2 regions of the Serpentinicella alkaliphila genome follow, and region 2 is predicted to be linked to the other one. Evidence: a T-box and tRNA genes for the amino acid it is inferred to sense, from the RefSeq annotation. Region 2 holds a T-box; the other holds one or more tRNA genes.
The links. A T-box is a leader RNA that pairs with one kind of tRNA and senses whether it is charged. The one in region 2 lies ahead of tyrS (tyrosine--tRNA ligase), so its partner is inferred to be a tRNA-Tyr.
Positions count from the first base shown of each region.

Region 1: it has a tRNA-Tyr gene. The T-box ahead of tyrS (tyrosine--tRNA ligase) is inferred to sense a tRNA for this amino acid. The anticodon was not compared.

Region 1 covers NZ_CP058648.1:918,943-926,680, reverse strand. Annotated here, with positions in the region: rRNA gene HZR23_RS04655 (23S ribosomal RNA) at 1-1,676, shown strand, start outside; rRNA gene rrf (5S ribosomal RNA) at 1,731-1,850, shown strand; tRNA gene HZR23_RS04645 (tRNA-Leu) at 1,937-2,025, shown strand; tRNA gene HZR23_RS04640 (tRNA-Glu) at 2,030-2,104, shown strand; tRNA gene HZR23_RS04635 (tRNA-Val) at 2,111-2,186, shown strand; tRNA gene HZR23_RS04630 (tRNA-Asp) at 2,235-2,311, shown strand; tRNA gene HZR23_RS04625 (tRNA-Thr) at 2,341-2,415, shown strand; tRNA gene HZR23_RS04620 (tRNA-Tyr) at 2,424-2,508, shown strand; tRNA gene HZR23_RS04615 (tRNA-Leu) at 2,525-2,607, shown strand; tRNA gene HZR23_RS04610 (tRNA-Gly) at 2,613-2,687, shown strand; tRNA gene HZR23_RS04605 (tRNA-His) at 2,715-2,790, shown strand; tRNA gene HZR23_RS04600 (tRNA-Gln) at 2,803-2,878, shown strand; tRNA gene HZR23_RS04595 (tRNA-Lys) at 2,886-2,961, shown strand; tRNA gene HZR23_RS04590 (tRNA-Cys) at 2,969-3,043, shown strand; tRNA gene HZR23_RS04585 (tRNA-Gly) at 3,053-3,126, shown strand; tRNA gene HZR23_RS04580 (tRNA-Lys) at 3,133-3,208, shown strand; tRNA gene HZR23_RS04575 (tRNA-Ser) at 3,214-3,302, shown strand; tRNA gene HZR23_RS04570 (tRNA-Pro) at 3,311-3,387, shown strand; tRNA gene HZR23_RS04565 (tRNA-Ile) at 3,399-3,475, shown strand; rRNA gene HZR23_RS04560 (16S ribosomal RNA) at 3,667-5,175, shown strand; tRNA gene HZR23_RS04555 (tRNA-Ala) at 5,318-5,393, shown strand; rRNA gene HZR23_RS04550 (23S ribosomal RNA) at 5,543-7,738, shown strand, end outside.
Region 2 covers NZ_CP058648.1:49,136-56,873, reverse strand. Annotated here, with positions in the region: gene HZR23_RS00445 (hypothetical protein) at 1-334, shown strand, start outside; gene HZR23_RS00440 (DUF3656 domain-containing U32 family peptidase) at 508-2,928, shown strand; T-box leader at 2,995-3,200, shown strand; gene tyrS (tyrosine--tRNA ligase) at 3,252-4,478, shown strand; gene HZR23_RS00430 (nitrilase-related carbon-nitrogen hydrolase) at 4,511-5,752, opposite strand; gene HZR23_RS00425 (CPBP family intramembrane glutamic endopeptidase) at 5,916-6,770, shown strand; gene HZR23_RS00420 (hypothetical protein) at 6,855-7,004, shown strand; gene HZR23_RS00415 (hypothetical protein) at 7,018-7,350, shown strand; gene HZR23_RS00410 (MATE family efflux transporter) at 7,472-7,738, shown strand, end outside.

The sequences.
Region 1 (7,738 bases), 870 kb from region 2:
AGTGGACTGCATAGAAGTGAGAATGTTGGCATGAGTAGCGAGAGGCAGGTGAGAATCCTGCCCGTCGAAAGCCTAAGGTTTCCTGAGGAAGGTTCGTCCGCTCAGGGTAAGTCGGACCTAAGCCGAGGCCAAGTGGCGTAGGTGATGGACAACAGGTTGAAATTCCTGTACCACCAAGAATCGTTTGAGAGAAGGGGGGACACAGGAGGATAGGTCAAGCGCACCGTTGGTTGAGTGCGTCTAAGCAGGTAGGGAGAAAAGGCAGGCAAATCCGCTTTTTCATAGATCCCGAGATGTGATGGGGAGCGAAAAATAAGTAGCGAAGTGACTGAATCCAAACTGTCGAGAAAAGCCTCTATCGAGATTTAAGGTGCCCGTACCGCAAACCGACACAGGTAGGCGAGGAGAGAATCCTAAGACGAACGGGAGAAGCATTGTTAAGGAACTCGGCAAAATGACCCCGTAACTTCGGGAGAAGGGGTGCCGGGATGTGTGAAGGCTTCGCGCCGTAAGCATAACCCGGCCGCAGAGAATAGGTCCAAGCGACTGTTTAGCAAAAACATAGGTCTCTGCTAAGTCGAAAGACGACGTATAGGGGCTGACGCCTGCCCGGTGCTGGAAGGTTAAGGGGAAGTGTTAGGGTTAAGCTCGAAGCACAGAACTTAAGCCCCAGTAAACGGCGGCCGTAACTATAACGGTCCTAAGGTAGCGAAATTCCTTGTCGGGTAAGTTCCGACCCGCACGAAAGGCGTAACGATTTGGACGCTGTCTCAACAATGCACCCGGTGAAATTGTAATACCAGTGAAGATGCTGGTTACCCGCGACAGGACGGAAAGACCCCGTGGAGCTTTACTGCAACTTGACATTGGATTTTGATACTACATGTACAGAATAGGTGGGAGACTAAGATACTAGGACGCCAGTCTTGGAGGAGTCGACGTTGGGATACCACTCTTGTATTATTGAAGTTCTAACCATGAGCCATGATCTGGTTTTGGGACACTGTCAGGTGGGCAGTTTGACTGGGGCGGTCGCCTCCTAAAGAGTAACGGAGGCGCTCAAAGGTTCCCCTCAAAGACGGTCGGAAATCGTGCGAAGAGTGTAAAGGCAGAAGGGAGCTTGATTGCGAGACAAACAGGTCGAGCAAGGACGAAAGTCGGACTTAGTGATCCGGTGACCGAGTGGAAGGGCCATCGCTCAACGGATAAAAGCTACCCCGGGGATAACAGGCTTATCTCCCCCCCCAAGAGTCCACATCGACGGGGAGGTTTGGCACCTCGATGTCGGCTCATCACATCCTGGGGTCAAGTAGGTCCCAAGGGTTGGGCCGTTCGCCCATTAAAGTGGTACGCGAGCCGGGTTCAGAACGTCGTGAGACAGTTCGGTCCCCTATCCGTCGCGGGCGCAGGAAATTTGAGAGGAGCCTTCCTTAGTACGAGAGGACCGGGATGGACGTACCGCTGGTGCACCAGTTGTTCCGCCAGGAGCACAGCTGGGTAGCTAAGTACGGAAGGGATAAGTGCTGAAGGCATCTAAGCACGAAGCCCCCCTCAAGATAAGATTTCCCACCCGAAAGGGGTAAGACCCCAGAGAGACTATCTGGTAGATAGGTCGGAGGTGTAAGTGCAGTAATGCATTAAGCTGACCGATACTAATAGGTCGAGGGCTTGACCAAAAAAGATGAAAGCTTTAAAATCTCACTTGTAGTTTTGAGAGAACACTCTCAATAAATCGTGACAATAGCGAAGGGGTCACACCTGTTCCCATACCGAACACAGAAGTTAAGCCCTTCAAATAAGCCGATGGTACTTGGCGGGCGACCGCCTGGGAGAGTAGGTCGTTGCGGTTTAGATGTTCCAAAGTAGCTCAATGGTGGAGCAACCGGTCTAACCGGTAGGTTGGAGGTTCGAGCCCTCTCTTTGGAGCCATTTATATGCCGAGGTGGCGGAACTGGCAGACGCACAGGACTTAAAATCCTGCGGTCCTTCAAGATCGTACCGGTTCGATTCCGGTCCTCGGCACCACCTAGGCCCCTTGGTCAAGCGGTCAAGACACCGCCCTTTCACGGCGGTAACAGGGGTTCGATTCCCCTAGGGGTCACCAAAATATGGGCGCATAGCTCAGCTGGGAGAGCACCTGCCTTACAAGCAGGGGGTCACAGGTTCAAGTCCTGTTGCGCCCACCATATAAAGCTAAGATTTTATCTTAGCTTAAAAATTTCTTACTGATTAATGGTCCGGTAGTTCAGTTGGTTAGAATGCCAGCCTGTCACGCTGGAGGTCGAGGGTTCGAGCCCCTTCCGGATCGCCATTTAAAACTAAATTAGTAAATATATTAATGCTGGCATGGCTCAACGGTAGAGCAGCTGACTTGTAATCAGCAGGTTGTAGGTTCGATTCCTATTGCCAGCTCCATAAAAAATGGAGGGATTCCCGAGTGGCCAAAGGGGGCAGACTGTAAATCTGTTATCGACGATTTCGAAGGTTCGAATCCTTCTCCCTCCACCATTTTAATTATATATATGCGGGTGTGGCGGAATTGGCAGACGCACTAGACTTAGGATCTAGCGGGCGACCGTGGGGGTTCAAGTCCCTCCACCCGCACCAATTAAGCGGAAGTGGCTCAGTGGTAGAGCATCGCCTTGCCAAGGCGAGGGTCGCGGGTTCGAGTCCCGTCTTCCGCTCCATTTCTTTGTCTTTTTTAAATAGATATGGTGGGTGTAGTCAAGTGGTTAAGACACAGGATTGTGGCTCCTGCATCCGTGGGTTCGAATCCCATCATCCACCCCATTAAATAAATATTGGGATATAGCCAAGTCGGTAAGGCAACGGACTTTGACTCCGTCATCCCCAGGTTCGAGTCCTGGTATCCCAGCCATATAAATGATCCATTAGCTCAGTCGGTAGAGCACCTGACTTTTAATCAGGGTGTCCCGCGTTCGAGTCGCGGATGGATCACCACTTTTAAGGCGGCATAGCCAAGTGGTAAGGCAGAGGTCTGCAAAACCTTTATTCCCCAGTTCAAATCTGGGTGCCGCCTCCAAATAGATATGCGGGTGTAGTTCAGTGGTAGAACTTCAGCCTTCCAAGCTGACCGCGAGGGTTCGATTCCCTTCACCCGCTCCATAACATGATCCATTAGCTCAGTCGGTAGAGCACCTGACTTTTAATCAGGGTGTCCCGCGTTCGAGTCGCGGATGGATCACCATTTTAGGAGAGGTGTCCGAGCGGTTTAAGGAGCTGGTCTTGAAAACCAGTGACTCCGAAAGGGGCCGTGGGTTCGAATCCCACCCTCTCCGCCAATAAAGATCCGGGTGTAGCGCAGTTTGGTAGCGCACATGGTTTGGGACCATGGGGTCGGGAGTTCGAATCTCTCCACCCGGACCACTTTTTAGTGAGGGCCTTTAGCTCAGTTGGTCAGAGCATCCGGCTCATAACCGGCAGGTCCGGGGTTCGAGTCCCTGAAGGCCCACCATGTTACTAAAAAAGAAATGCAAAGAGGCAACTGACATTTATTAACAATATACAAACAATTGACATAACAAGTCAAAAATGATATATTAGATAAGTCGCCAAAAGCGGCAGATAAAAAAAGGTCTTTGAAAACTAAACAGTATAGAAAGCCAGCAAGAAAAAAAGCATCAAAAAGATGCAACCCAGAAATTTTTAATTAAGAGTTTGATCCTGGCTCAGGATGAACGCTGGCGGCGTGCCTAACACATGCAAGTCGAGCGAGGAGGAGGAAGCTTGCTTCCAAATCCTAGCGGCGGACGGGTGAGTAACGCGTGGGCAACCTACCCTATGCAGGGGGATAACATTGGGAAACCAGTGCTAATACCGCATAAAGCCGATTAGGGGCATCCCTAAATGGTCAAAGAACTTCGGCATAGGATGGGCCCGCGTCTGATTAGTTAGTTGGTAAGGTAATGGCTTACCAAGACGATGATCAGTAGCCGACCTGAGAGGGTGACCGGCCACACTGGAACTGAGACACGGTCCAGACTCCTACGGGAGGCGGAGTGGGGAATATTGCACAATGGGGAAACCCTGATGCAAAAACGCCGCGTGAGCGAAGAAGGCCTTCGGGTCGTAAAGCTCTGTCCTAAGGGAAGATAATGACGGTGCCCTTAGGAGGAAGCCCCGGCTAACTACGTGCCAGCAGCCGCGGTAATACGTAGGGGGCAAGCGTTATCCGGAATCACTGGGCGTAAAGGGTGCGTAGGCGGCCAAACAAGTCAGGGGTGAAAGGCTACGGCTCAACCGTAGTAAGCCTTTGAAACTGTTTGGCTTGAGTGCAGGAGAGGAGAGTGGAATTCCTAGTGTAGCGGTGAAATGCGTAGATATTAGGAGGAACACCAGTGGCGAAGGCGACTCTCTGGACTGTAACTGACGCCGAGGCACGAAAGCGTGGGGAGCAAACAGGATTAGATACCCTGGTAGTCCACGCCGTAAACGATGAGTGCTAGGTGTTGGAGGGAGACCTTCAGTGCCGGAGCTAACGCATTAAGCACTCCGCCTGGGGAGTACGCTCGCAAGAGTGAAACTCAAAGGAATTGACGGGGACCCGCACAAGCGCGGAGCATGTGGTTTAATTCGAAGCAACGCGAAGAACCTTACCTGGACTTGACATCCTTTAGACAGAACCTTAACCGGTTCCTTCTCTTCGGAGACTGAAGTGACAGGTGGTGCATGGTTGTCGTCACTCGTGTCGTGAGATGTTGGGTTAAGTCCCGCAACGAGCGCAACCCTTATCTTTAGTTGCCAAAGACTTAGGGTGGGCACTCTAGAGAGACTGCCGGGGATAACTCGGAGGAAGGTGGGGATGACGTCAAATCATCATGCCCCTTATGTTCAGGGCTACACACGTGCTACAATGGCCGATACAAAGGGCGGCAAGAGAGTGATCTTAAGCAAATCCCATAAAGTCGGTCCAGTTCGGATTGTGGGTCAAACTCGCCCACATGAAGTCGGAGTTGCTAGTAATCGCGAATCAGAATGTCGCGGTGAATGCGTTCCCGGGTCTTGTACACACCGCCCGTCACACCATGGGAGTCGGAAGCACCCGAAGCCGCTACTTAACCAGAAATGGAGAGAGTGTCGAAGGTGAAGTCGATGACTGGGGTGAAGTCGTAACAAGGTAGCCGTATCGGAAGGTGCGGTCGGATCACCTCCTTTCTAAGGAGAAAAGCTTCTATACTGTTTAGTTTTGAGAGACCTTCGATGAAGGTTTTTTCAAAAAGAAGTAATTTAATATGAAGCTCGGCTAATGCCGAGTATTACAAACTACACCAAATTAAAATTTGGGAAGTTGTAACATGGGGGCGTAGCTCAGTTGGGAGAGCACCTGCCTTGCAAGCAGGGGGTCAGGAGTTCGACTCTCCTCGTCTCCACCACAAACAAATGCCATCAAGTACCAATTGACATGAAGATAAAAAGATGGTAATATAGTATTCCGGCCAAAAGGCAGGAAGAACAAGTGTTCTTTGAAAACTGCAAAGTGAGAAATAAAGTTAAGTAAAGAAATTTACAAGCATCTTTTAAAGGTCAAGCTAGTAAGGGCAAAGGGAGGATGACTTGGACCAAGAGCCGAAGAAGGACGTGGTAAGTCATGAAAAGCTACGGGAGCCGCAAGCAGGCAAAGATCCGTAGATGTCCGAATGGGGAAACCCACTTGAAGTAATATTCAAGTATCTGCTAGTGAATAAATAGCTAGTAGAGGGGATACCAGGGGAACTGAAACATCTAAGTACCCTGAGGAGTAGAAAGAAAAATCGATTCCCTAAGTAGTGGCGAGCGAAAAGGGATAAGCCCAAACCGAAAGTTTACTTTCGGGGTTGAGGACATAGCAAAAAAGGAGAGGTATCGTAGTAGAAGATGACTGGAAAGTCAGGCCAAAGAGGGTAAAAGCCCCGTATACGAAACGAGAAGACTCTAAGCTATGATCCAGAGTACCACGGGACACGTGAAACCCTGTGGGAAGCAGGGGACCACCCCCAAGGCTAAATACTACCTGGTGACCGATAGCGCATAGTACCGTGAGGGAAAGGTGAAAAGAACCCCGGGAGGGGAGTGAAATAGAACCTGAAACCCTTTGCTTACAAGTCGTGGGAGCACGTTAAAGTGTGACCGCGTACTTTTTGTAGAACGGGCCAACGAGTTATGATATGTAGCAAGGTTAAGGACTAAAGGTCCGGAGCCGAAGCGAAAGCGAGTCTTAATAGGGCGAAAGTTGCATGTCATAGACCCGAAACCGAGCGACCTACCCATGGGCAGGATGAAGCGGAAGTAAAATTTCGTGGAGGTCCGAACCAATTGACGTTGAAAAGTCACTGGATGACCTGTGGGTAGAGGTGAAATTCCAATCGAGCTCGGAGATAGCCGGTTCTCGCCGAAATAGCTTTAGGGCTAGCCTCGATTAAATGAGTTACGGAGGTAGAGCACTGAATGACCTAGGCCTTCACCGGTTACCAAAGTCTATCAAACTCCGAATGCCGTAAACTTAAGATCGGGAGTCAGACTACGAGTGATAAGATCCGTGGTCAAGAGGGAAAGAGCCCAGACCATCAGCTAAGGTCCCAAAGTATACGTTAAGTGGAAAAGGATGTGGGATTGCATAGACAACCAGGATGTTGGCTTAGAAGCGACCATACATTTAAAGAGTGCGTAATAGCTCACTGGTCGAGTGATCCTGCGCCGAAAATGTCCGGGGCTCAAACGTATCACCGAAGCTATGGATGTAGAAATACATGGTAGGCGAGCGTTCTATGTGGGTAGAAGCTATACCGGAAGGAGTAGTGGACTGCATAGAAGTGAGAATGTTGGCATGAGTAGCGAGAGGCAGGTGAGAATCCTGCCCGTCGAAAGCCTAAGGTTTCCTGAGGAAGGTTCGTCCGCTCAGGGTAAGTCGGACCTAAGCCGAGGCCAAGTGGCGTAGGTGATGGACAACAGGTTGAAATTCCTGTACCACCAAGAATCGTTTGAGAGAAGGGGGGACACAGGAGGATAGGTCAAGCGCACCGTTGGTTGAGTGCGTCTAAGCAGGTAGGGAGAAAAGGCAGGCAAATCCGCTTTTTCATAGATCCCGAGATGTGATGGGGAGCGAAAAATAAGTAGCGAAGTGACTGAATCCAAACTGTCGAGAAAAGCCTCTATCGAGATTTAAGGTGCCCGTACCGCAAACCGACACAGGTAGGCGAGGAGAGAATCCTAAGACGAACGGGAGAAGCATTGTTAAGGAACTCGGCAAAATGACCCCGTAACTTCGGGAGAAGGGCGTCCGGGATGTGTGAAGGCTTCGCGCCGTAAGCATAACCCGGCCGCAGAGAATAGGTCCAAGCGACTGTTTAGCAAAAACATAGGTCTCTGCTAAGTCGAAAGACGACGTATAGGGGCTGACGCCTGCCCGGTGCTGGAAGGTTAAGGGGAAGTGTTAGGGTTAAGCTCGAAGCACAGAACTTAAGCCCCAGTAAACGGCGGCCGTAACTATAACGGTCCTAAGGTAGCGAAATTCCTTGTCGGGTAAGTTCCGACCCGCACGAAAGGCGTAACGATTTGGACGCTGTCTCAACAATGCACCCGGTGAAATTGTAATACCAGTGAAGATGCTGGTTACCCGCGACAGGACGGAAAGACCCCGTGGAGCTTTACTGCAACTTGACATTGGATTTTGATACTACATGTACAGAATAGGTGGGAGACTAAGATACTAGGACGCCAGTCTTGGAGGAGTCGACGTTGG
Region 2 (7,738 bases):
ACCAGTATTAGTAGCACTACACTTACTATTTTTTAAAAATATGGGTATTACTATAGATAATGACGGGATCAGGATTTACTCCATATATCAAAAGGAACCGTCTAGTTTTTATCGATGGGAAAATATTAAATCAATACAAATTGGTTATATTTATGCTGCCAGATTTACACAGTATGGGATTAGAATAAGGTATGTAGAAAGTATAGATTCTTTGGAAAATTTTAGTGAAGCTATAACTATAAAGAAGTTTGAAAATTATGAGGGACTAGTTAGTAAAATAGAGGAAATGGGCCAGCTTAAAAATGTAGAAGTATTTAATATGAATGAAGATTGACATAACATTTAGAGAAGTTAAAAAAGCATTTTAGTATTAAATTTTATAATTTCGGAGGCCTAGATTTTTAATTAGAATCTGGGCTTTTTAAATTTTTATTTAAGAAATTATTTTAAAAAGTTTTCCAAGTGATATAATATTAATGTCAAAAACCAAAGAGAGGTTGTTAAATAATGAAAAGAGAAATAGAATTACTAGCTCCCGCTGGAAGTTATGAAGCATTAGTAGCAGCAGTTCAAAACGGAGCTGATGCCATATATATGGGTGGAACGGAATTTAGTGCTAGAGCTTATGCTTCGAATTTTAGCAGGGAAAGAATAAAAGAGGCAGTTGAGTATGCCCATATACGTGGAGTAAAAATATATTTTGCTGTAAACACCCTAGTAAAGGATAGCGAGATTAACAAACTATTGGAATATATAAATTTTTTATATAATACAGATGTTGATGCAGTGATAGTACAGGATTTAGGGGCACTGAAGTTAATAAAAGAGCTATATCCAGACTTTGAAATACATTGTAGCACTCAGATGACCTTACATAATAGTTACGGTGTAAAGCTCTTAAAAGAACTTGGGGCTAAAAGGGTGGTACTAGCCAGGGAGTTAGGTTTAGAGGAAATAGACGTAATTAAAAGAAATACTGGAGTAGAATTAGAGGTGTTTGTGCACGGGGCCTTATGTGTTAGTTACTCAGGTCAATGTTTAATGAGTAGCTTTATTGGAGGAAGAAGTGGAAACAGAGGTAAGTGTGCCCAACCTTGTAGAAAAAAATATGAATTAATTGATTCAAATAATCAGCATGGAAAAGGTCGTCCATTTTACTATATGAGTATGAGAGATTTAAATACTTTGGAGAATATATCAGCTTTAATTAATAGTGGGGTTACATCTTTTAAAATAGAGGGAAGAATGAAAAAGCCTCAATATGTAGCTGCAATAGTAGGAGCATATAGAAAAGCTATAGATTTATATTTAAGTACAGGAAAAGAATTAAAGGATAAGGAAATTCAGAAAAAGATAGCCCAGGTGTTCAATAGGAAATTTACTAAAGGTTATTTGTTCAGTGAGAGAAATAAACAGGTTATAAATATTGATAAACCAAATAATAGTGGGATTTATCTAGGTAAAGTTTCGGCATTTAACAAAGCTTTGGGGCGATTTACTATATCATTAGAGGATGACATAGTACATGGAGATGGAATTGAGGTTTGGGGTAAATCGGAGACCGGTGGAACCGTTAATAAAATATATAAAAATAATAGGTTAACCCATGAAGCAAAAAAAGGTGAAACTGTGGAAATTGAATTAAAGGATATTATATGTACTGGAGACGAAGTATATAAAACCTTGGACAGTCAATTAATAAAAGAGCTTGAAAAGACCTATGAGAAGGATATTGAAAATAAAAAGAATTCTATAAAGGGTAATATAAAGATAGAGATAGGTAAACCAATTGAGCTTACTTTATATGACGACCTAAAAAACACAGTAAATTTAAAGAGTACATCTACAGTTGAGAAGGCACAAAAAGTAGCTTTAACTGAAGAAAAGCTTTTAACTAATTTAAAAAAGCTTAATAATACCCCTTTTGAGTTAGTATCTATGGATATAGATTTAAAACCTGAATGTGCAGTACCATTATCAGTTATAAATGAGCTTAGGAGAGACGCGGTTAATAGTTTAATTGAACTAAGAAGGAATAGAAATAACAGAAAACAACAAAAACTAAAGGATGTAGATTCAGAACCAATATATAAAAAAATAAATACTAATAAAGAATTTAAGTTATCTGTTAAAGTAGAGGATTTAGATCAACTAAAGGTAGTCCTTCAAAAAAAGGTAGATAGAATATATTTTAGTGACATTGATAATATTTCTAAGGCTCTTGATTTATGTAGAAATAGCAACTGTGAAATCTACTTGAAAACCCCTAATATTATAAAGGATAATGAGTTTAAGTTATATGACTCAGTTATTAAAAATAATCAATTAGATGGAGTTTTAGTTGGTGATTTAGGGATGCTAAAATATCTTAAGGAAAACTATTCAAGCTTAAACATTGTTACTGATATGACCTTAAATATATTCAATAGTTTTACAGTAAAGGAATTTAGTGAGTTAAAGGTTTCAGGAGTTACTTTATCACAGGAACTGGATTTAAAGTCTATTTCTAATTTAAATGTTGATACAGATATTGAAATCGAGTGTATAGTTTATGGAAAGACTTCGGTTATGACGACTGAATACTGCCCCGCTATAAATGAAAATGTATGTGATAAAAAATGTAACAGCTGCAAAGAGCCTAAGCATAAGTTAAATTGGAGTTTAAGAGATGAAAAGGATTATTCTTTCCCAATTTCTAGAGATGCTTTAGGGCGTACTGTTATATATAATAGTCATCCTATTTTTATGGGGGATAAAATAGAAAACTTTTTGAATTCAAAAGTTAATGTGTTAAGGCTTGATATAACTAACGAATCACCGGATTCCATACTAAGTATAATGGAGATATATAATAATAGAAGATATTTTGATGTAGAACAACTTGGCTTTAAATATACTAGAGGTCACTATTTTAAAGATATTGAATAGTTTTTATTTAACACTTGACAATAGTGGTAAAAATATAATAATATACAAGAAACTAAAACAACAAATTTTAAAACTATGAAAGAATAAGTAGCACTTAGGTTATATTTTAGAGAGCAGACTGGTGGGTGAAAAGTTTGTAATGCTTAAGTAGCGAATTACACTCTGGAGTTACAATGGGAAACCATTGCGGCTATTACCCGTTATAGTAATTTTAAGGCAATCTTTTATAGAATGTGAATTAAGGTGGTACCACGAGTCTTCTCGTCCTTATAGGATGGAAAGGCTCTTTTTTGTTTTTGAAAAATAGAGTAGGAGGAATTGTTATGGCAAATATTTTTGATGTTTTATCTGAGCGTGGCTTTGTTGAACAAGCTACACATCCGGAGGAATTAAGAGAGCTTTTAGAAAAAGAAAGTGTATCTTTTTATATAGGTTTTGACGCTACGGCAGATAGCTTACACTTAGGACACTTTCTACAAGTAGTTGCAATGATGCATATGCAAAGGGCAGGCCACAGGCCTATTGCACTTTTAGGTGGTGGAACCACTATGGTAGGTGATCCATCTGGAAAAACAGATATGCGAAAGATGTTAACAATAGAGCAAATTGGCCATAATGCGGAGCGTTTTAAACAACAACTTTCAAGATTTATTAATTTTGACGATGACAAAGCACTTTTGGTTAATAATGCTGACTGGCTACTAAATCTAAACTATATTGATTTTTTAAGAGAAATTGGAAGGTTCTTCTCTATTAATAGAATGTTAGGAGCAGAATGCTATAAATCAAGATTAGATGGGGGCTTAACCTTTTTAGAGTTTAACTATATGATAATGCAATCCTATGATTTCTTAGAATTATTTAGACGTTATAACTGTAAATTGCAGTTAGGTGGTAATGATCAATGGTCAAATATTTTAAGTGGTTATGAATTAATAAGAAAGGTTGAAGGAGAGTCAGTATATGCCCTCACTTTTAAACTTCTTACAACAAGTGAAGGTAAAAAAATGGGCAAAACTGAGTCTGGAACTATTTGGCTTGATGGGGATAAAACATCACCTTATGAGTTCTACCAATATATCCGTAATATAGATGATAGAGATGTTGAGAAGACCTTAGCTTTATTAACATTCTTACCAATGGATGAGGTAAGAAGACTTGGTGCATTAGAAGGCTCAGAAATCAACAAAGCTAAAGAAGTTTTAGCCTTTGAAGTAACTAAATTAGTGCATGGTGAAGAAGAAGCCCAAAAAGCACAAGAAGCCGCTAAGGCACTATTCTCAGGCGGTGCGAATTTAGCTAATATACCATTTACAGAAATGAATACTACGGATTTCGAGGAAGGCAAAGACATTTTAACCTTATTACAAGAATTAGCCTTAATACCTTCAAGAGCTGAAGGCAGACGTTTAATTCAACAGGGTGGATTGACTATTGATGAGGAAAGTATAAGTGATCCAAATCTAGTAATTAATTTGGATAGATTTAAGGATAATAAGCTATTGATTCGTAAAGGTAAAAAGGTATATCATCAAGTTAGACTTGTTTAAATAGATTAGGTAGGCATTGCCTACCTAATTATTTATATATAAAGCTTACATAGACCCTGATCTGACAAAAAGTTTCCATCAGAAATAAGTTTATTATTTTTATTACAAAGATAACTCAAACTAATCTCCTTTGCTAACATGGTGATTTCATTACTATTACTTATTTCCTCCATAGAAAAAAATCTAACATCCGTATTTTCAAAGTTATCTGACTGTGGCGTACCGTCAATATATTTCATTTTGAAAACTATATAGCAATCAATAACATCATTATTTTTAAGGGCACGAATGGCTAAAATGTTTTCGCATTTAGCCTTAACGGTTGTTTCCTCAAATACTTCTCGCTCAATACCATGTTCAAGCATTTCCCCCCTATCTAAATAACCTCCAGGCAAAAACCACATACCTTTTTGTTTACCATAATTTTGTTTGACAAAAAGTATTTTATTATTTTTTTCCACAATTCCACCTACACCAATGAAGTTATTTCTATAAACTAGCCTATTATATGCAAACATATTAAGCATATCAGAGTCCCTTCTGCTACCCTGAATTGTATCAACTTCGGATGTATCAATTTTAATTAAATGTAGGCCTTCTTTATCATCTGCCTCATAAATTACTTCACCTGTAGGTGAAATAACTATAGAATGACCAAAGTATATCTTTCCAACCCGATTAACAGCAACAATATAAACTTGGTTTTCTATTGCTCTTGCCTTTAACAAAGTAATCCATATGTTATATAAAGGATTAGAATATTGGGCTATAACGAAGATTACCTTTGCATTTCGAAGTGCAATACCTCTAAATAATTCAGGAAATCTTATATCATAGCAATTAGCAATACCAAAAGGGATGTTATTTACATGGAATAAAGGAATCCAATTACCAGGTTCGAATACCTCACCTTCTAGATTAGTACCAGAGACTAAATGCATTTTAAAGTACTTATCTTGAATTTTACCCTGTCTATCGTATACAAATGAAGCATTAAATATTTTGTCACCAATTGTTTCAGGAATGCTTCCACCGATTACAACTGATTGAAATTTTTGAGCAATGGCGCTTAAATCCTTTGTAACAATTGAACTTTTCTCTCCATGTTCTTTCATTCTGCGATAATCAAAATCAACTGACCACATTTCAGGTAAGGCTATAACATCAACTTTTTCATTAATTGAATCTAATAAACGGTTTACGGTTTCTAAATTTTTCTCGTAATCCCCCTTTATTATGTTCATTTGAGCCAGTGCAATATTAATAACAGACATATGGGCACCTCATTTCTTCTAGTCTTGTTAAACATATTTTATAGTAGTATGAGGTTTTATACAATATGATGATACATAAGAAACAATATTATGTTAGAATAGCTTATGTGGATAATATATCAGAATATTACTAGATTTTTAAATAAAGCGAGGGGACAACATTATGAATAAGGGATTTAAAAGTGTTCTAGTAGTACTAGGTTATCTAATGATTTATTTCTCAGCTGATTTATTCGTTGGACTATTTTTAGGACTTATTATGATGACTTTATACCCAGTGTACATGTCTGGAGAAATAACCTATGATATAATATTAAAAAATGTTAATGAATTTTTTTATAATAATATAAATATTTTTATAATTTTATCAGCGCTTATGGCCTTACTTATTTACTGGTTAATATTTAAAATCAGAAAGATAAATTTTATAGAGTATATAAATTTTAGCAAATTATCTAGGAAGGATAAAGTAGTTTGTTCTCTGTTAGGAATGGCAATAAGTATTTTTCTAAGTAGTCTGTTAATGATTACATCAATTCATGAGTTTTTTCCGAATCATAGTAAAACAATAGACTCTGTAACGAAACAACAACCCTTTTTACTAATTATTTTTTCTATTGGAATTATAGTTCCAGTTTTTGAGGAGATACTATTTAGAGGTTTGATTTTTAACAATTTGAAACATGATCTAAACATATACTTTGCTATATTCGCCCAAGCACTAATTTTTGGATTCGTCCATGGTAATACACTTCAAATGGTTTATACTTTCTTTGGCGGAATAATTTTAGCCCTGTCTTATATATGGATAAGGTCTATTTGGGCACCTGTTTTAATTCATATATTTTGGAATAGTACTAGTGTTATATTAGGATTTATAAATGTTGGAGGTCAAATTAGTTATATAGTTTTATTTACCATAAGTACACTTACTATTATATTAACGACTAGAAATCTATGGACTAATAGAAAAAAAGGTGAGGAAAATTTTATAGAGTCTGATGTGGAACCCGCATAATTTTTTTTATTTTGGTCTAGGGTCAGGCACGTCTATACATTTTAAAAAATATAATATTATAAGTGTATAGTGGGTGGTGATTATATGACGAAAAATAGGAATTGTAATAGGAACTTACTTTTATTTATAACACTAGGTTTAGCCTTTCTTTTTATCACTGGAATCGAGCAGATTAATCTTACTCCATCCCCAAGAGTACCCATTGTTATACCTGCTAAAGGTATAAAACAATAGAAGGGAGGAGCTTATGTTTCCATCAGATCAACTAGAGGAATTAGTTAATAAGGCGATTGAGCAATTAGGAATTAATGATCAGATTAAAACCTTAGGTAAAGATAGAGAAGAGACCTGTAGAAGGCTGGGTATTAATCCAGATCAGCTATTAGTTATAGCGGGGCTTTTAGGTGATTGTTTAGAAGTTGCATCAGTCGTTATAAGGAGAAATCAGGGTATAGATATTGTTCTTACGGGCTCTTTGAAAAAAACTGAAAAGTCTGAGTTAGAAAAGGCTATGCAACAGGTAGGTAAATTACCTTTTGAAGAGGTATTTAAAGCATTTCTTGGTGGTATAAATAAGTAGTGGGATATAAGAACCTACTGCTTATTTTTATTAATAAATTGATAAAAATTGGTCTTAATGATAACATTAATACGTTGTTATTCAATTAAATTTATTTTGAACGAATGAAAGAAGGTATTTTATGGACGAAAGATCAAAGCAATTATCAGAAGAAAAAGTATGGAAGCTATTATTTAAATACTCACTCCCAGCAACAATAGGGATGATTGTAAATGCATTGTATAACGTGGTTGATAGAATTTTTATAGGTAGAGGTGTAGGTGCAGAGGCATTAGCAGGTATCACCATAGGTTTTCCGATTATGCTAGTTTTAATGGCCTTAGGGATGTTAGTAGGAGTAGGTGGAGCGGCACTAGTATCTATAAAACTTGGTGAGCAAAAAAGAAAT